One region of the Paenarthrobacter sp. NyZ202 genome, then DNA from elsewhere that is predicted to be linked to it. Evidence: predicted binding sites of a transcription regulator. Region 1 holds the regulator's gene; the other holds the start of a gene.
What was found. Region 1 encodes LexA, which represses DNA repair genes until DNA is damaged. Its sites were predicted from a motif close to TCGAACANNTGTTCGA; they were not measured.
Positions count from the first base shown of each region.

Region 1 (6,647 bases):
CTCAGGAGGGCTGCTGCCAACAGCATGGCCGGGATTCCGAAGAAGACAATCCTGCCGCGCCGGGTCAGCCGGATACGGGCCGGAACGGGGGTACTGCGGAAATCACTGAACGCGGTGACTGCGGACATGAGCTGAGCCCTTCTAAGCGATTGCCTGGGCCGGATACCGGACAGGCTGCCAATTCTTGTGTCCCCCCGGCCCGAACCAATGTTCGAACGCAGCGTCCGGACATTCCATGCGAGCCAAGGATTTATAGAACACATATTCGAACCTTGCTATGACATTTTTAGCACTTATCAACGAACGATGTCGAGACTCGCTAGAACAAATGTTTGATAAACGCATGCGCCTGACCTACGTTTGACTGAAGGAACAAGCACTGTTCCAGTGGAACAGGAGGGTCTGACATTTTTCGGACCCCCATCCCCGGGCACCTCCTTGTGGAGGCCGGGCGGAGCGGAAGGGCAATGGCGTACATGGCATCCAAGGCCAACGGCGGCGGGGCACCCCTGCGGAGCCAACAGCCCCAGAAAAGTCCCAAAAGCCTGACCGTCCGTCAGAAGAAGATCCTGGAAACCATCCAGCGGTCAGTCAATGACAACGGGTACCCGCCCAGCATGCGTGAGATCGGCGACACTGTCGGCCTGGCAAGCCTGTCCAGCGTCACGCACCAACTGTCCCAGCTGGAGAAACTCGGGTACCTTCGCCGGGACCCCAAGCGTCCAAGGGCAATGGAAGTCCTGATGCCCCTGACGCTTGACAGTGGCGCCGCGATCCCGGGCGTGGAAGCACCCGCAACCCTCCGCACCACCGGCGGGCTGGCCGTCACGGAACTCGCCAGCGCGAGCGACACCGCCATGGTTCCGTTGGTGGGCCGGATTGCTGCCGGCGGTCCGATCCTCGCTGACCAGACCGTAGAGGACGTCCTCGCACTTCCCCGGCAGCTGGTAGGCCACGGCGAGCTGTTCATGCTCAAGGTCGCCGGCGACTCCATGATCGATGCCGCGATCTGCGACGGTGACTGGGTGGTGGTGCGGCGCCAGAACGACGCCGTCAACGGAGACATCGTGGCGGCGCTGCTGGACGACGAAGCTACCGTGAAGACCTTCAGGCAACGCGACGGCCACACATGGCTGCTGCCGCAAAACACCCAGTACGAACCCATCCTTGGAGACCAGGCCACCATCATGGGCAAGGTCGTTTCAGTTCTCCGCTCGCTCTAGCTTCGGCGCTGCGCCCGCGGCGGCTTCAAGGCTGTTCCCGCTCCGGGAGCGTCAGCCCGTGGAGGCACTAAGCCTGCGCAGAACACCCTGGACCACCTTGCTGTCCGTCGTCGCCCAGAACGGCGGGAGGGCAGCACGCAGGAACGCCCCATAGCGTTCCGTGGAAAGCCGCGGGTCCAGGACCGCGACAACCCCCTTGTCCCCTGTGGAACGGATCAGCCGACCGGCGCCCTGCGCCAAACGAACCGCGGCATGCGTGGCCGAGACGGCCATGAAGCCATTGCCGCCGGACTGTGCCACAGCCCGCGACCTTGCCGTCATCAGAGGATCGTCCGGACGGGGGAAAGGTATCCGGTCAATGACCACGAGCCGGCACGAGCCGCCGGGCACGTCTACCCCTTGCCACAGGGACATGGTCCCAAAAAGGCAGGTATCCGGTTCGTCGGCGAACTGCTTCACCAGCGCGGCCATGGTGGATTCACCCTGGCAGAGAATGGTGTCATCGAGTCGCAGGCGCATGGCGTCAGCTGCTTCCTCTGCCGCCCGCCGTGAAGAGAACAGGCACAGTGCTCCGCCGCCGGATGCCCGGATCAGGTCTTCCAGCTCATCGAGCGCTTCCGGGGAGGTTCCGCGCCCGGGCTTGGGCAGGTGCTGCGCAACGTAGAGCACACCCTGCTTTGGATAGTCGAAAGGCGATCCAACATCCAGGCCTGTCCAGCTTGGCGCCCCGTCGCCCACAAGTCCCAGTCCCCCGGCCGCCGGCTCAAATGCGGATCCGATGGCCAAGGTGGCGGAGGTGAGCACCACGGTGTGGCCTGCGAAAAGCCCTTCCCTGAGCCTTCCTGCCACGCTGAGGGGAGCGATGTTTATCAGGGCGGGGGCGGTTTCATCCGGCTGGGAGTAACCCTGCTGCGGATCGAATGTACTGTTCCTGGAGAACCAGACGACTTCGCGGTTTTCCTTCGCAGCGAGCAGCCGCTCTGACAGTTCCAGGATGAGAAGAAGCCGTGACCGCGCGAGCTGCCTGCCGCCGTCGACCGCGTTCTGGCCCGACGAATCCGGCTTGGAGTCCGAGAGCGCGGCACGCGCAGCATCACGCAACTGGTCGATGCAGTCCAGTTGTTCATCGTTCAGGCCGTTCGGCAGCAAGCCGTTGGGAACTCCTGCAATTGCCAGGTCCAGCCTATCGGCCGCGGCGTTGAGGGCATCCACGGTAATCGCCGTGTGCTTCCGGGCACTGGATGCTGCGGCGTGCACCATGGCCACCGACAATTGGCCCGACACAGCACCGGTCACGCGGTCCTGGAGCTCATGGGCTTCATCCACCACCACGACGTCGTACTCGGGAAGGACAGCAAGCCCTTCAAAAGCGCTGACAGCAAGCATCGCATGGTTGGTTACCACGACGTCGGCTTCTGCAGCCCTGGCCCTGGCCTGTTCGCTGAAGCATTCTTCTGCCAGGGGGCATTTCTGCGCTCCCAGGCACTCCATGGACGTGACGGACACCTGCCTCCAGGCCCGGTCCGTGACGCCCGGCATCAATTCGTCCCTGTCACCGGTGGACGTGGTCTCCGCCCACTCCCTCAGGCGCACCACTTCCTTGCCCAACTGCGACGACGGCCCACCCACAGACGCCGCGAAGTGCGGGACACTGGTGTCCTCGCCCAGCGAAAAGAGCTGGCCTTCGGACGGTTCCTCGCTGGGAAAACCACCCTCGAGTTTCTGGAGGCAGACGTAGTTGGCCCTGCCCTTGACCAGCGCCACGTTCACGGGACGGTCCAGGGCAGGGCCAATGGTCTCCAGGAGCCGGGGAAGATCCCGGCCAACAATCTGTGTCTGCAGGGCCAGGGTGGCGGTGGACACGAGCGTGGGTTTGTTGCTGTCCATGGAATGCGCGATCAACGGAATCAGGTACGCCAGTGACTTACCCGTACCCGTCCCCGCCTGCACCAACAGATGTTCCCCGGACTCGATGGCACGGGTCACGTGCTTGGCCATTTCATGCTGCCCGGTACGGCTTTGGCCGCCCATCCCGGCAACAGCCTTTTCCAGCAACCCGAGGGTGAACTTCTCCCCCGGCGACTCGACGACGTCCGCCGCCACCTTTTCAACCATTGGTGACGAATGACTCCAGTTCAGCGGCCAGCCCTTCACGGACCATGGCCACCACGCGCGTGCCGTCTTCCTGGTGCTCAAGGCTCAGGATTTCCGCGTCCGAAGAGTGGAGCTTGCTGATCAGCTCGCCGCGGTTGTAGGGAATGAGCACGTCCAGCCGGACACCGGGCCGCGGGATGGCCTGGCTGATCGTTTCCAGCAGTTCCGCGATGCCCTGCCCTGTGCGGGTGGACACCACGGCATGACGGGGCTCTTTCTGCTTCAGACGCTCCACGACGAAGGGATCGGCGACATCCACCTTGTTCAGGACGATGATCTCCGGCACCTTGCGGGCGTCGACTTCCGTGAACACCGCCCGGACAGCAGCGATCTGCCCTTCCGGGTCCGGATGGGAAGCGTCCACCACATGGAGGATCAGGTCAGCATCGGCAACTTCCTCCAGCGTGGAGCGGAATGCCTCCACCAACTGGGTAGGCAGCGACCGGACGAAGCCCACAGTATCGGCCAGCGTGTAGCCGATCCCGTCGGGCGTCTGCGCCCTGCGGACCGTGGGGTCAAGGGTAGCGAACAGGGCGTTCTCCACCAGGACTCCCGCGTCAGTCAGCCGGTTCAGCAGGGACGACTTACCGGCATTGGTGTAGCCGGCAATCGCAACGGACGGAATGGCATGACGACGGCGGTTGGCCCGCTTGGTCTCGCGCGCCGGCTTCATCGCGGCGATCTCCCGACGCAACTTGGCCATCCGCGTACGGATGCGGCGGCGGTCGAGTTCGATCTTGGTTTCACCCGGACCACGTGAACCCATGCCGGCGCCGGCGCCGCCCACCTGGCCACCGGCCTGCCTAGACATCGACTCACCCCAGCCGCGAAGCCGCGGAAGCAGGTATTCCAGCTGTGCCAGTTCCACTTGGGCCTTGCCCTCGCGGCTCTTGGCATGCTGGGCGAAGATATCAAGGATCAGGGTGGTTCGGTCCACGACCTTGACTTTGACGATGTCTTCAAGGCCACGGCGCTGGGACGGGGACAACTCAGTGTCCACCACCACGGTGTCAGCGCCGGTGGCGGCAACAATGTCCTTGAGCTCCTGCGCCTTGCCGGAACCAAGGAACGTACCGGGATCCGGCTTCATGCGCCGCTGGACAAGCCCGTCCAGGACCTCGGACCCGGCCGTCTCCGCCAGGGCCGCGAGCTCACGGAGCGAGTTCTCCGCATCGGCCAGCGTTCCTTCGGTCCAGAGACCGGCGAGGACCACCCGTTCCAGGCGGAGTTGGCGGTATTCGACTTCGGTGACGTCTTCGAGTTCCGTGGAAAGGCCGGCAACACGGCGCAGTGCGCGACGTTCGGCCAGGTCTTCCTGCTCTCCGTCGTAGACGCTGTGCTCTTCATCAAGGGTGGAGATGGCCTGGGCCTTGCCGAACACGCCTTTGTCCTGGTTGTCCCCGGATGCCTGCGCGGGGACATCCTTGGAAAGAATCCGGTCGATGACGGCCTGGATCTGTTCAGGACTCATGTCCTGGGCGTCGGAATCGGATCCGGAATGGTTCTGGGTGGTCATGGTCTCCTTAGACTGTTCGGCTATTCCAGAATAATGCTGATTGCGTGCGCGTGGGGCAGTATTCGCGCTGGGCTGACGGGATTGGGCCAAAAGGGCCTCCTGTGATCTGAACAGGCAGCCGGGTTTCCCCGTGCGTGCTGTAACAAGCGGGTGCTTTTCATCAAGCGGGAGTCCGCTGCGGAGGACCATCCCGGCGCCGGGAAAATGCCAACTCATGGCAGCCTGCCGACGCGGCGACCGTTTCCTGAACGTAGCGGTATTCGGGCGATGGCAAAGTGCGAAAGAGGTGATCTTTTACTGAGACCGCGGCACCGTGTCCTTGATGGAAAGCGGTGGGCGGATGAGCCGGATGGATCCTGCCTGGCGGAATCGCCGGTGGCTGATGCTGTTCAACGCAGATGCGGTTGAAGCCAGATCAGCCACGGCGTGCGTCGCGGGCGGTGCCGGTGGGACGGCCGGTTACTCAAAGATCAAGAACATGCATCCAACACTATCATCCGGTGTCAAATTGGCCTTCTGTGCTTGCAGTTTCCCAAGCGGCCCCACGGGCAACTACGCTGGCAAATTATGGAGTCTGCACACTATTTCAGCGCCCAACCGGCCGGTCCCTTTATCCGGAAGCCGCTCACGGTGGAACTGGCCGGAGCGACCCGCCACGTGCACACTTCATCCGGGATCTTCAGCCCCGACGGGATCGACAAAGGAACTGCAATACTGCTCGCAGAGGTTCCCCCGCCCTCCCCGCAGGGCAACCTGCTGGACATTGGGTGCGGGTGGGGCCCGATTGCCCTCACCATGGGGCTGATGGCGCCCTCTGCGCAGGTCCATGCCGTGGACGTCAACGAGAGATGCATCGTTCTGACCAACGAGAATGCGCAGTCGCTGGGCCTGCCGAATGTCAAGGCAAGCCTGCCGCATGAGGTGGATCCCGCCGTCGAGTTCGACACTATCTGGTCCAATCCGCCCATCCGCATCGGGAAAGCCGAACTCCACACCTTGCTGCTCACCTGGCTCCCCCGCCTGGCGCCAGGCGGCAGTGCATGGCTGGTGGTTCAGAAGAACCTTGGCTCAGACTCGCTGCAACGGTGGTTGGCCACGGAACTGGACAACACCTTCAGCGTCAGCCGGGAAAGCACGTCCAAGTCGTTCAGGATCCTCCGGGTCAGGAAAGCGTCCCGGTAGCAACGATCACAGCGGGGCCACTCAGTTCGACGTGTTCCCTGCCGTCTTCACCCGGGAAGAACTTGACTCCCACCACTCCCCCCGGAACGTTCACGTTCCAGGCGTTGGGTGCGGTGCTGCCCGCCCAATGCCGGATGGCGACGGCCGCAGCGCATGCACCTGTTCCACAGGACTGCGTCTCGCCCACGCCACGTTCGTGGACCCGCATGGTGATGGTTCCCACGCCATCGTGGACCAGTGGTTCTGCGGGGACAACGAACTCCACATTGGTCCCGTTGACGGGCTTGGGATCCACCACCGGCGCCTTGTACAGCTGGGTGGAGGTCAACTCGGCCATTTCCGCCAGCGCCACCACCGTGTGCGGATTACCCATGCTCACCGACAGTCCTGGCCTGGCAACCTCAAGTCCCTCGGCGCTGACCAAGGCATCCATGGCTTTGCTGGTGGCTTCGGCAGGGAAGATGAACTCCCAAGGGCCCATGTCCACGGCATAACCGTGGTCGGTCCGTACAATCTTCTTGATGCCTCCGCGGGTTCCTATGGTGAGGACCTGGCCGGATGCCAGTTCCACC
Region 1 covers NZ_CP187556.1:1,697,351-1,703,997, reverse strand. Annotated here, with positions in the region: gene ACPFL9_RS07910 (LysM peptidoglycan-binding domain-containing protein) at 1-128, opposite strand, end outside; gene lexA (transcriptional repressor LexA) at 477-1,223, shown strand; gene ACPFL9_RS07900 (ATP-dependent DNA helicase) at 1,275-3,338, opposite strand; gene hflX (GTPase HflX) at 3,331-4,893, opposite strand; gene ACPFL9_RS07890 (class I SAM-dependent methyltransferase) at 5,461-6,075, shown strand; gene dapF (diaminopimelate epimerase) at 6,056-6,647, opposite strand, start outside.

Region 2 (6,647 bases), 1.8 Mb from region 1:
GCTGTAACCTGATGTCGGTTCTTGAGACTCACAGGAACCACAGCCTCCGCCCCCGGGAGATTTCATGGGTTTCTTGCGTCGTTCCATTGCGTTGTCCACAGGCTTGGTGGTGTTCGCCACCGGCCTGTTTTTCGTTCAGGCGCCGGCCACCGCCGTGCCGGCACCAACACCGGACAATCCCAACGTCAGGTTCGTCGAGGGAACCCCGCATTCGGAGCATACGTTCGAGGGCCCGGCCGGGGTGGCGACGCAACCAGCCGACGAATCCGCCGATGTCGAATCCCTCCTGCGGGACGGTGCGGCCGCAACCGGCCCGGGCGGCAGTATCCGCGTGAAGCTCGTGACAGCCAAGCTGGCCGACAACACGAATGCCGTCTCCATGGCCGGGGCCGAGCAGGCAGTTGTTGCCACCAGTAATTACTGGAAAGCCATGACGGACAACAAACTCTCCATGTCCGTGGCCAGCAAGGTCGCCGGCTTCCAGTCCAAGGCGAGGTCCACGGACAGCTACAGCACCATCATGTCCACCATCACCAGCGAACTGACATGGGCTCCGAATCCCTACACGGCACTGGTGATCTTCATCCCCACCAGCACCCTGTCCGGCAATGCCCTGGGTGCCGGCTACAGCAGTGGCAGCTACAGCGGCAGGGTCCTGCTGCCGCAGATCAGCAACTTCACCAACAACGTGATCAGCCACGAGTTCGGGCATGTCATCGGCTTGATGCACGCCGATGCGCTGCAGTGCGGCAGCGGAGCCTCGGACGTGGGCGTCAACAGCAACGGCCAGTTCACCGATCCCTCCTGTTACGTCCGCGAATACGGCGATACCACTGACATCATGGGCGCGGCGCAGTTCGCATCACCGGTGGTCAGTTCCACCCTGTGGGACTATGCGGGCTTGGGCCGCGGAGATGAGATCCGCGACGTCGGTGTGGCCACGGGTGTCAAGAGCTATACCCTCAAGCCGTGGGGAGGCACGGAAGCCCAGCGGGCCATCAAGTTCACGGACCCCGTCAGCAAAGAGGTCTACTACCTTGAACTGCGGCAACCGGTCGGCTACGACAGCTACCTTTCCGGCGCAGGCCGGGAAGGAAACCGCGGCGTAAAAATTGTCCAGCGTGGCGGCGCCACCATTGCCTCCTCCCTGATTCTCATGCCGGACACACGGCCATTCAGTGGCTGGTACAGCTCCAACCATGCCTGGCAGGCGGGCTCGACCTTCACCACGTACACGGGCACACAGGTGACCATCAACTCTGTCAGCTCCACGTCCGCCACGGTCACCATCAACGCCGACCCCAAGCTGAAGGCGCGCATGCGCTTCTCGGCCGGGGATTTCGACGGCGACAAACTCGCCGATGTCATCTCCCGCGAAACCGACGGCTCCCTGCTCCTGTACGCGGGCCTGCCCGGGAACCGGCTGGCCAACCCGGTCCAGATTGGCTCCGGCTGGGGGATCTTTAATTCCGTGATCGGCACCTCTGATTTCAACGGTGACGGTTTCCCGGACATTCTGGCCCGGACCAGTGACGGCGCACTCTGGCTCTACCCCGGCAACGGCAAGGGCGGATTCCTGGCCCGGAGCCAGGTGGGTGTTGGATGGCAGGGCTTTACGAGGTTGCTGGCCGTTGGCGACTTCAGTGGAGACGGCCGCGCGGACCTGATGGCCACGACCACCGACGGCCGGCTGTGGCTCTACCCGGGCAACGGCGCAGGAGGCTTTCTGACGCAGCAGCAGGTTGGACAGGGATGGGATGCCTTCACCAGCCTTACCCCTGCAGGCAGCTTCGGCGGCGGGAAGGCCGGGCTCCTCGCCCGCACGGGCGATGGCACCCTCTATGTCTACCCCGGCGATGGCAAGGGGGGCTTCCTGCCGCGTGCCGCCGTCGGGAGCGGTTGGAACCAGGCCGGTGACATTGTTGGCGGGCAGGATCTGACCGGTGATGCAACCGCCGATGTTCTGACCGCCAGCGGCGCGGACATGCGCGTCTACCCCGGCGACGGGTCCGGCTTTGCCGACCGGCTCGCCATCGGTACCGGATGGAGCGCGTTCCGCCAGGTATGGGAAGCCGGGGACTTCGACGGCGACGGCGTGGCCGACATCCTGGCCCGCGGCACTGACGGCGCACTCTGGCTCTACCCGGGCAACGGCTCGGGCGGCTTCCTGCCGCGGGTCCAAGTGGGGAGCGGGTGGAACATGTTCACCGCGGTTCTGTCGGCAGGTGATTTCGACGGCGATCGGCGCCCGGACCTGGTGGGCCGGGCCTCCGATGGAACGCTGTGGCTCTATCCGACCGACGGGTCGGGGCGATTCCTGCCCCGGAAACAGATCGGCACAGGCTGGCAGGGCTTCACGCAGTTGCTGGCTCCCGGCGACTTCACGGGTGATGGCAAGCCGGACATCGTGGGCCAGACCAGCGACGGTGTGTTGTGGGTCTACCCGGGCAATGGCTCGGGCGGGTTCCTGGCGCGGAAACAGATCGGAAGCGGCTGGAACATGTTCAACCTGGTGCTTCAGGCAGGGGACTTCAACGGCGACGGACGTGAAGACCTGCTGGGCCGCGCAGCCGATGGCGGGTTGTGGCTGTACCCGGGCAATGGTTCGGGCGGGTTCCTCCAGCGCTCGTACCTTGGTTCCGGCTGGAACATGTTCTCCGGCATGGCCGCCCTCGGCAACGGGTTCACGGGTACCGGTGATCCTGCCGTTGTGGGTGTTGCCGGAGACGGCACACTGCTCATGTATTCCGGGACCGGGCGCGGGGCCTTCAAACCGGTGGTGCTGAACCCGCGGTAGATGGTTTTTTCTTGTGGGATACGCGGGAATGCCCGGCATGTGGGGGAACATGCCGGGCATTTTCGCGTGTCGTCACCGATGGACGCGCCCTGGAACCGGAAGGGCGCAGCGGGTGTTACTTGTGCAGTCCCAGCTGGGCCGTGGGAACTTTGGCAGATTCACGGGCAGTCAGCGCGGAGACGGCGGCGATCACGCAGATGACACCGCTGAAGATGGAGATCTGGACCCATCCGCCGGGCTTGGTGCCGCCCATCGCAGTGACGATCGCCGGAGCAAAACCTGCCATGAGGAAGCCGAGCTGGGTGCCGATGGCCAGGCCGGAGAAGCGGACCTTGGTGCTGAACATTTCACCGTAGAAGGACGGCCATACGGCGTTGGCTGCTGCGTATCCGAAGGAGAAGAACACCACGGAGACCAGGAACATAAGCGGTACGTTGCCGGATTCCAGCGTCAGGAGGAAGACCGGGGTCATGATGGCACTGGCCAGTGCGCCATAGATGAAGACTGGCTTGCGGCCGATCTTGTCGGCGAGCATGCCGAACAGGGGCTGCGTGCCCAGAGCCACGATGTTGGCCACCACTACCAGCCAGAGGGTGATCGTGCTGCTGACGTGGGCCACATCCTGGGCGTACTTGATGGCCAGGGTGCCGAAGACCGTGCTGACTGCGGCGATGAAGGCGCAGCAGATGACGCGGAGAACGTCCCGCCAGTGCAGTCTCAGGAGGTCGGCCACGGGAAGTTTGGCGATCTGGTTGTTCTTCTTGGCTTCTGCGAAGGCGGGCGGCTCATGCAGTGTGCGGCGGATGAAGTAGGCAACGATGACCACCACGGCGCTCAACCAGAACGGGATGCGCCAGCCGATGCCGTACTTGATGTCGTCGGGCAGTGCCACCACCGGGATGAAGACCAGTGCTGCCAGGATTTGGCCGCCCTGGGTGCCTGTCAGGGTCCAGGAGGTGAAGAAGGAGCGGCGGTTGTCCGGCGCGTGTTCCAGCGTCATGGATGAAGCGCCGGCCTGCTCGCCGGCCGCGGAAAGGCCCTGGCAGAGACGGGCCAGGACCAGCAGGACCGGAGCCCACCAACCGATGGTCTTGAAGTCGGGAAGGCAGCCGATCACGAAGGTGGCCGCACCCATGAGGACCAGGGTAAACATGAGGACTTTTTGCCGGCCGATCCTGTCACCGAAGTGACCCAGGATGATGGCGCCGACCGGACGTGCGACGTAGGCGAAGCCGAAGGTCGCGAAGGACATGATGGCTGCATTGGCGTCAGCGTCAGGGAAGAAGACGTGCGGGAAGATCAACGCTGCGGCGGATCCGAAGATGAAGAAGTCGTAGTACTCAACGGCGCTGCCCAGGAAGCTGGCGAGTGCGGCTTTCTTGGGTGTACCCGTTGTTGATTCAGTGCCGGGCGTCGCTGACGGCATTGTTTGGCTCATGGGAGGTTCCTTCTGTGACAACGATGTCGCGGGTAAAGCAAGGAGGGATCGCGAGCGAGGTGCGGCTGGCTTATCCCGACAGTAACCACATGGTGAGAGCTACTTGTGCAATACAGCAATAGTGGCTGTGAGTGCGGTCACTTGTCAAGAGAAGTAATCACCATCTAGAAATAGCTCTCACTATGTGGGAGCATTTCCCTTATGAGTGTGAAAGAGGACACAAAGACCGACATGGTGGGCAAGGCTCTGAGCCTTTTGGTTTTGCTTGGCGACGAACCGAAGGGCGCCAGCGCCGCGGACCTTGCGCGAAGTGCGGGGTTGCCGTTCAGCACCACTTACCGACTGCTTGGCTCGCTGACACGCGACGGGTTTGTGGACTATGAGGCGGATGGTCGCCGCTATCACCTGGGCCTTCGTGTATTCCAACTTGGGCAGCGGGTTTCCAACCATCACGGTTTTGCCGCTACTGCACTGCCCGTGCTCCAGCGAGTCACCGAGCGAACACATGAGGCCACCATCCTGTCAGTGCGCGACGGCGACCATCATCTGACGGTCAACAAGGTCGATGGCCCCAAGACTTTCCGGGTGACCAGCGATCCGGGCCACCTCGGAGCCCTGCATACGACGTCGGTTGGCAAAGCGATCGTCGCCTTCGAAGAGGACGCGGAACGCAAGCGCCTCCTGGAGGAGCTTCCGCTGGAGGCCTTGACGGAGCACTCCATCACGGACCGCGACAAGTTCCGCGAGGAGATCGAGCAGGTCCGCCGCCAGGGCTACGCGGTGATGGATGAGGAAAACGAGATAGGGATGCGGGCCGTGGCTGTCCCGGTCCTCAATTCCCAGGGCCATGCCTTCGCTTCGATCGCCACCGCTGTTCCCGTGTTCCGCCTGACCATGGAGGAACTCATCGCCCATGTGCCCACCCTGCAGGAAGCCGCTGCCGAACTCGCGGCCCGCCTGCCCCAGCGCTGACCCAACTGGGTCGCATTAGTGCGCGTTTTGACCGCGCTAAACGCGCTTAAGTGCGACCTAGTTGGGGGGAGAGGGGGAGCGCGGGGGAAAAATGTTCGCGATAAGAACAGGCGTGCGGAATATGAACAACTGTAGTAATCTGAATCATACGTTCGGTCCGAACAGCGTTGAGCGCTTCGGGCAGGCCGTGAAAGTAAAAGGAGCTTGAGGATGAGCAACCGAGCCGAATCCGTTCTGGTGGGCCTGATTGGCGAAGGCGTGATGCCCTCGCTGACTCCGCCCATGCATGAACGCGAGGCCGATGTGCAGGGCCTTCGCTTGCTGTACCGCCCCATCGACCTGCTGGAGCTCGCGCTGCCGGCCATCGCCGTCGGGCAGCTCCTCGCAGCCGCCCGGCAGATGGGCTTCAACGGCCTCAACATCACCCACCCCTGCAAGCAGCTGGTCCTGGGGCACCTTGACGAAATTTCCGACGACGCCCGCCGCCTGGGTGCCGTAAATACGGTCCTGATCCAGGACGGCCGGTTCGTCGGCCACAACACGGACTTCTCCGGCTTCGGCGCGGCGCTCAGCAATGGACTCCCGAAGGCCAAGCTCGACCATGTTGTCCAACTGGGCGCCGGAGGTGCCGGCTCCGCCGTCGCCTATGCCCTGCTCAAGGCCGGCGCCAAGCACCTTGACCTCGTGGACATGGACGCAAGCCGTGCCGCCGAACGCGCTGCCGAACTCGGCGAACTCTTCCCGGCCGCAAGCGTCACACCGCGCAGCACCTCTGAGCTGGGCCGCATCATGCCCGAGGCCGACGGCCTGGTGCACTGCACCCCGATCGGCATGGCCGCCCACCCGGGCCTGCCCCTGGACATCGACCTCCTGGAACCGCGGCACTGGGTGGCGGACATCGTCTACCGCCCCATTGAAACTCAACTGGTCCGCGAGGCGCGCGCCAAGGGTTGTGACGTGCTCGACGGCGGTCGCATGGCAGTTGGTCAGGCGGCGGACGCCTTCAAGATCTTCACTGGCAGGGACGCTGACCGCGACCGCATGCGTGAACACTTCCTGGACCTCATCGCCGCCGAAGAATCCGCACTCGTGAAGGCGGCCCACTGATGCGCACGGGAATCGCCACGGTCTGCCTGTCCGGCACGCTGAAGGAGAAGATGCAGGCCTGCGCCATCGCCGGGTTCGACGGCATCGAGATCTTCGAGCAGGACCTCGTCACCTCCTCGCTCAGCCCCGAAGACGTTCGTAAGATGGCGGCGGACCTGGGTCTCGGCCTTGATCTGTACCAGCCGTTCCGCGATTTCGACGGCGTCACACCGGACCTGCTGAAAGCCAACCTCAAGCGCGCGGAAGCCAAGTTCAAGCTGATGGCCCGCCTTGGCATGGACACCATCCTGGTCTGCTCCAACGTGGCCACAGCGACCATTGACGATGACCAAT
Region 2 covers NZ_CP187556.1:4,382,440-4,389,086, reverse strand. Annotated here, with positions in the region: gene ACPFL9_RS20345 (FG-GAP-like repeat-containing protein) at 65-2,797, shown strand; gene ACPFL9_RS20340 (MFS transporter) at 2,913-4,235, opposite strand; gene ACPFL9_RS20335 (IclR family transcriptional regulator) at 4,437-5,207, shown strand; gene ACPFL9_RS20330 (shikimate dehydrogenase) at 5,418-6,314, shown strand; gene ACPFL9_RS20325 (bifunctional sugar phosphate isomerase/epimerase/4-hydroxyphenylpyruvate dioxygenase family protein) at 6,314-6,647, shown strand, end outside.
Region 2: a site for LexA is predicted at 5,310-5,325, ahead of ACPFL9_RS20330 (shikimate dehydrogenase). Genes of this name have one in related genera too.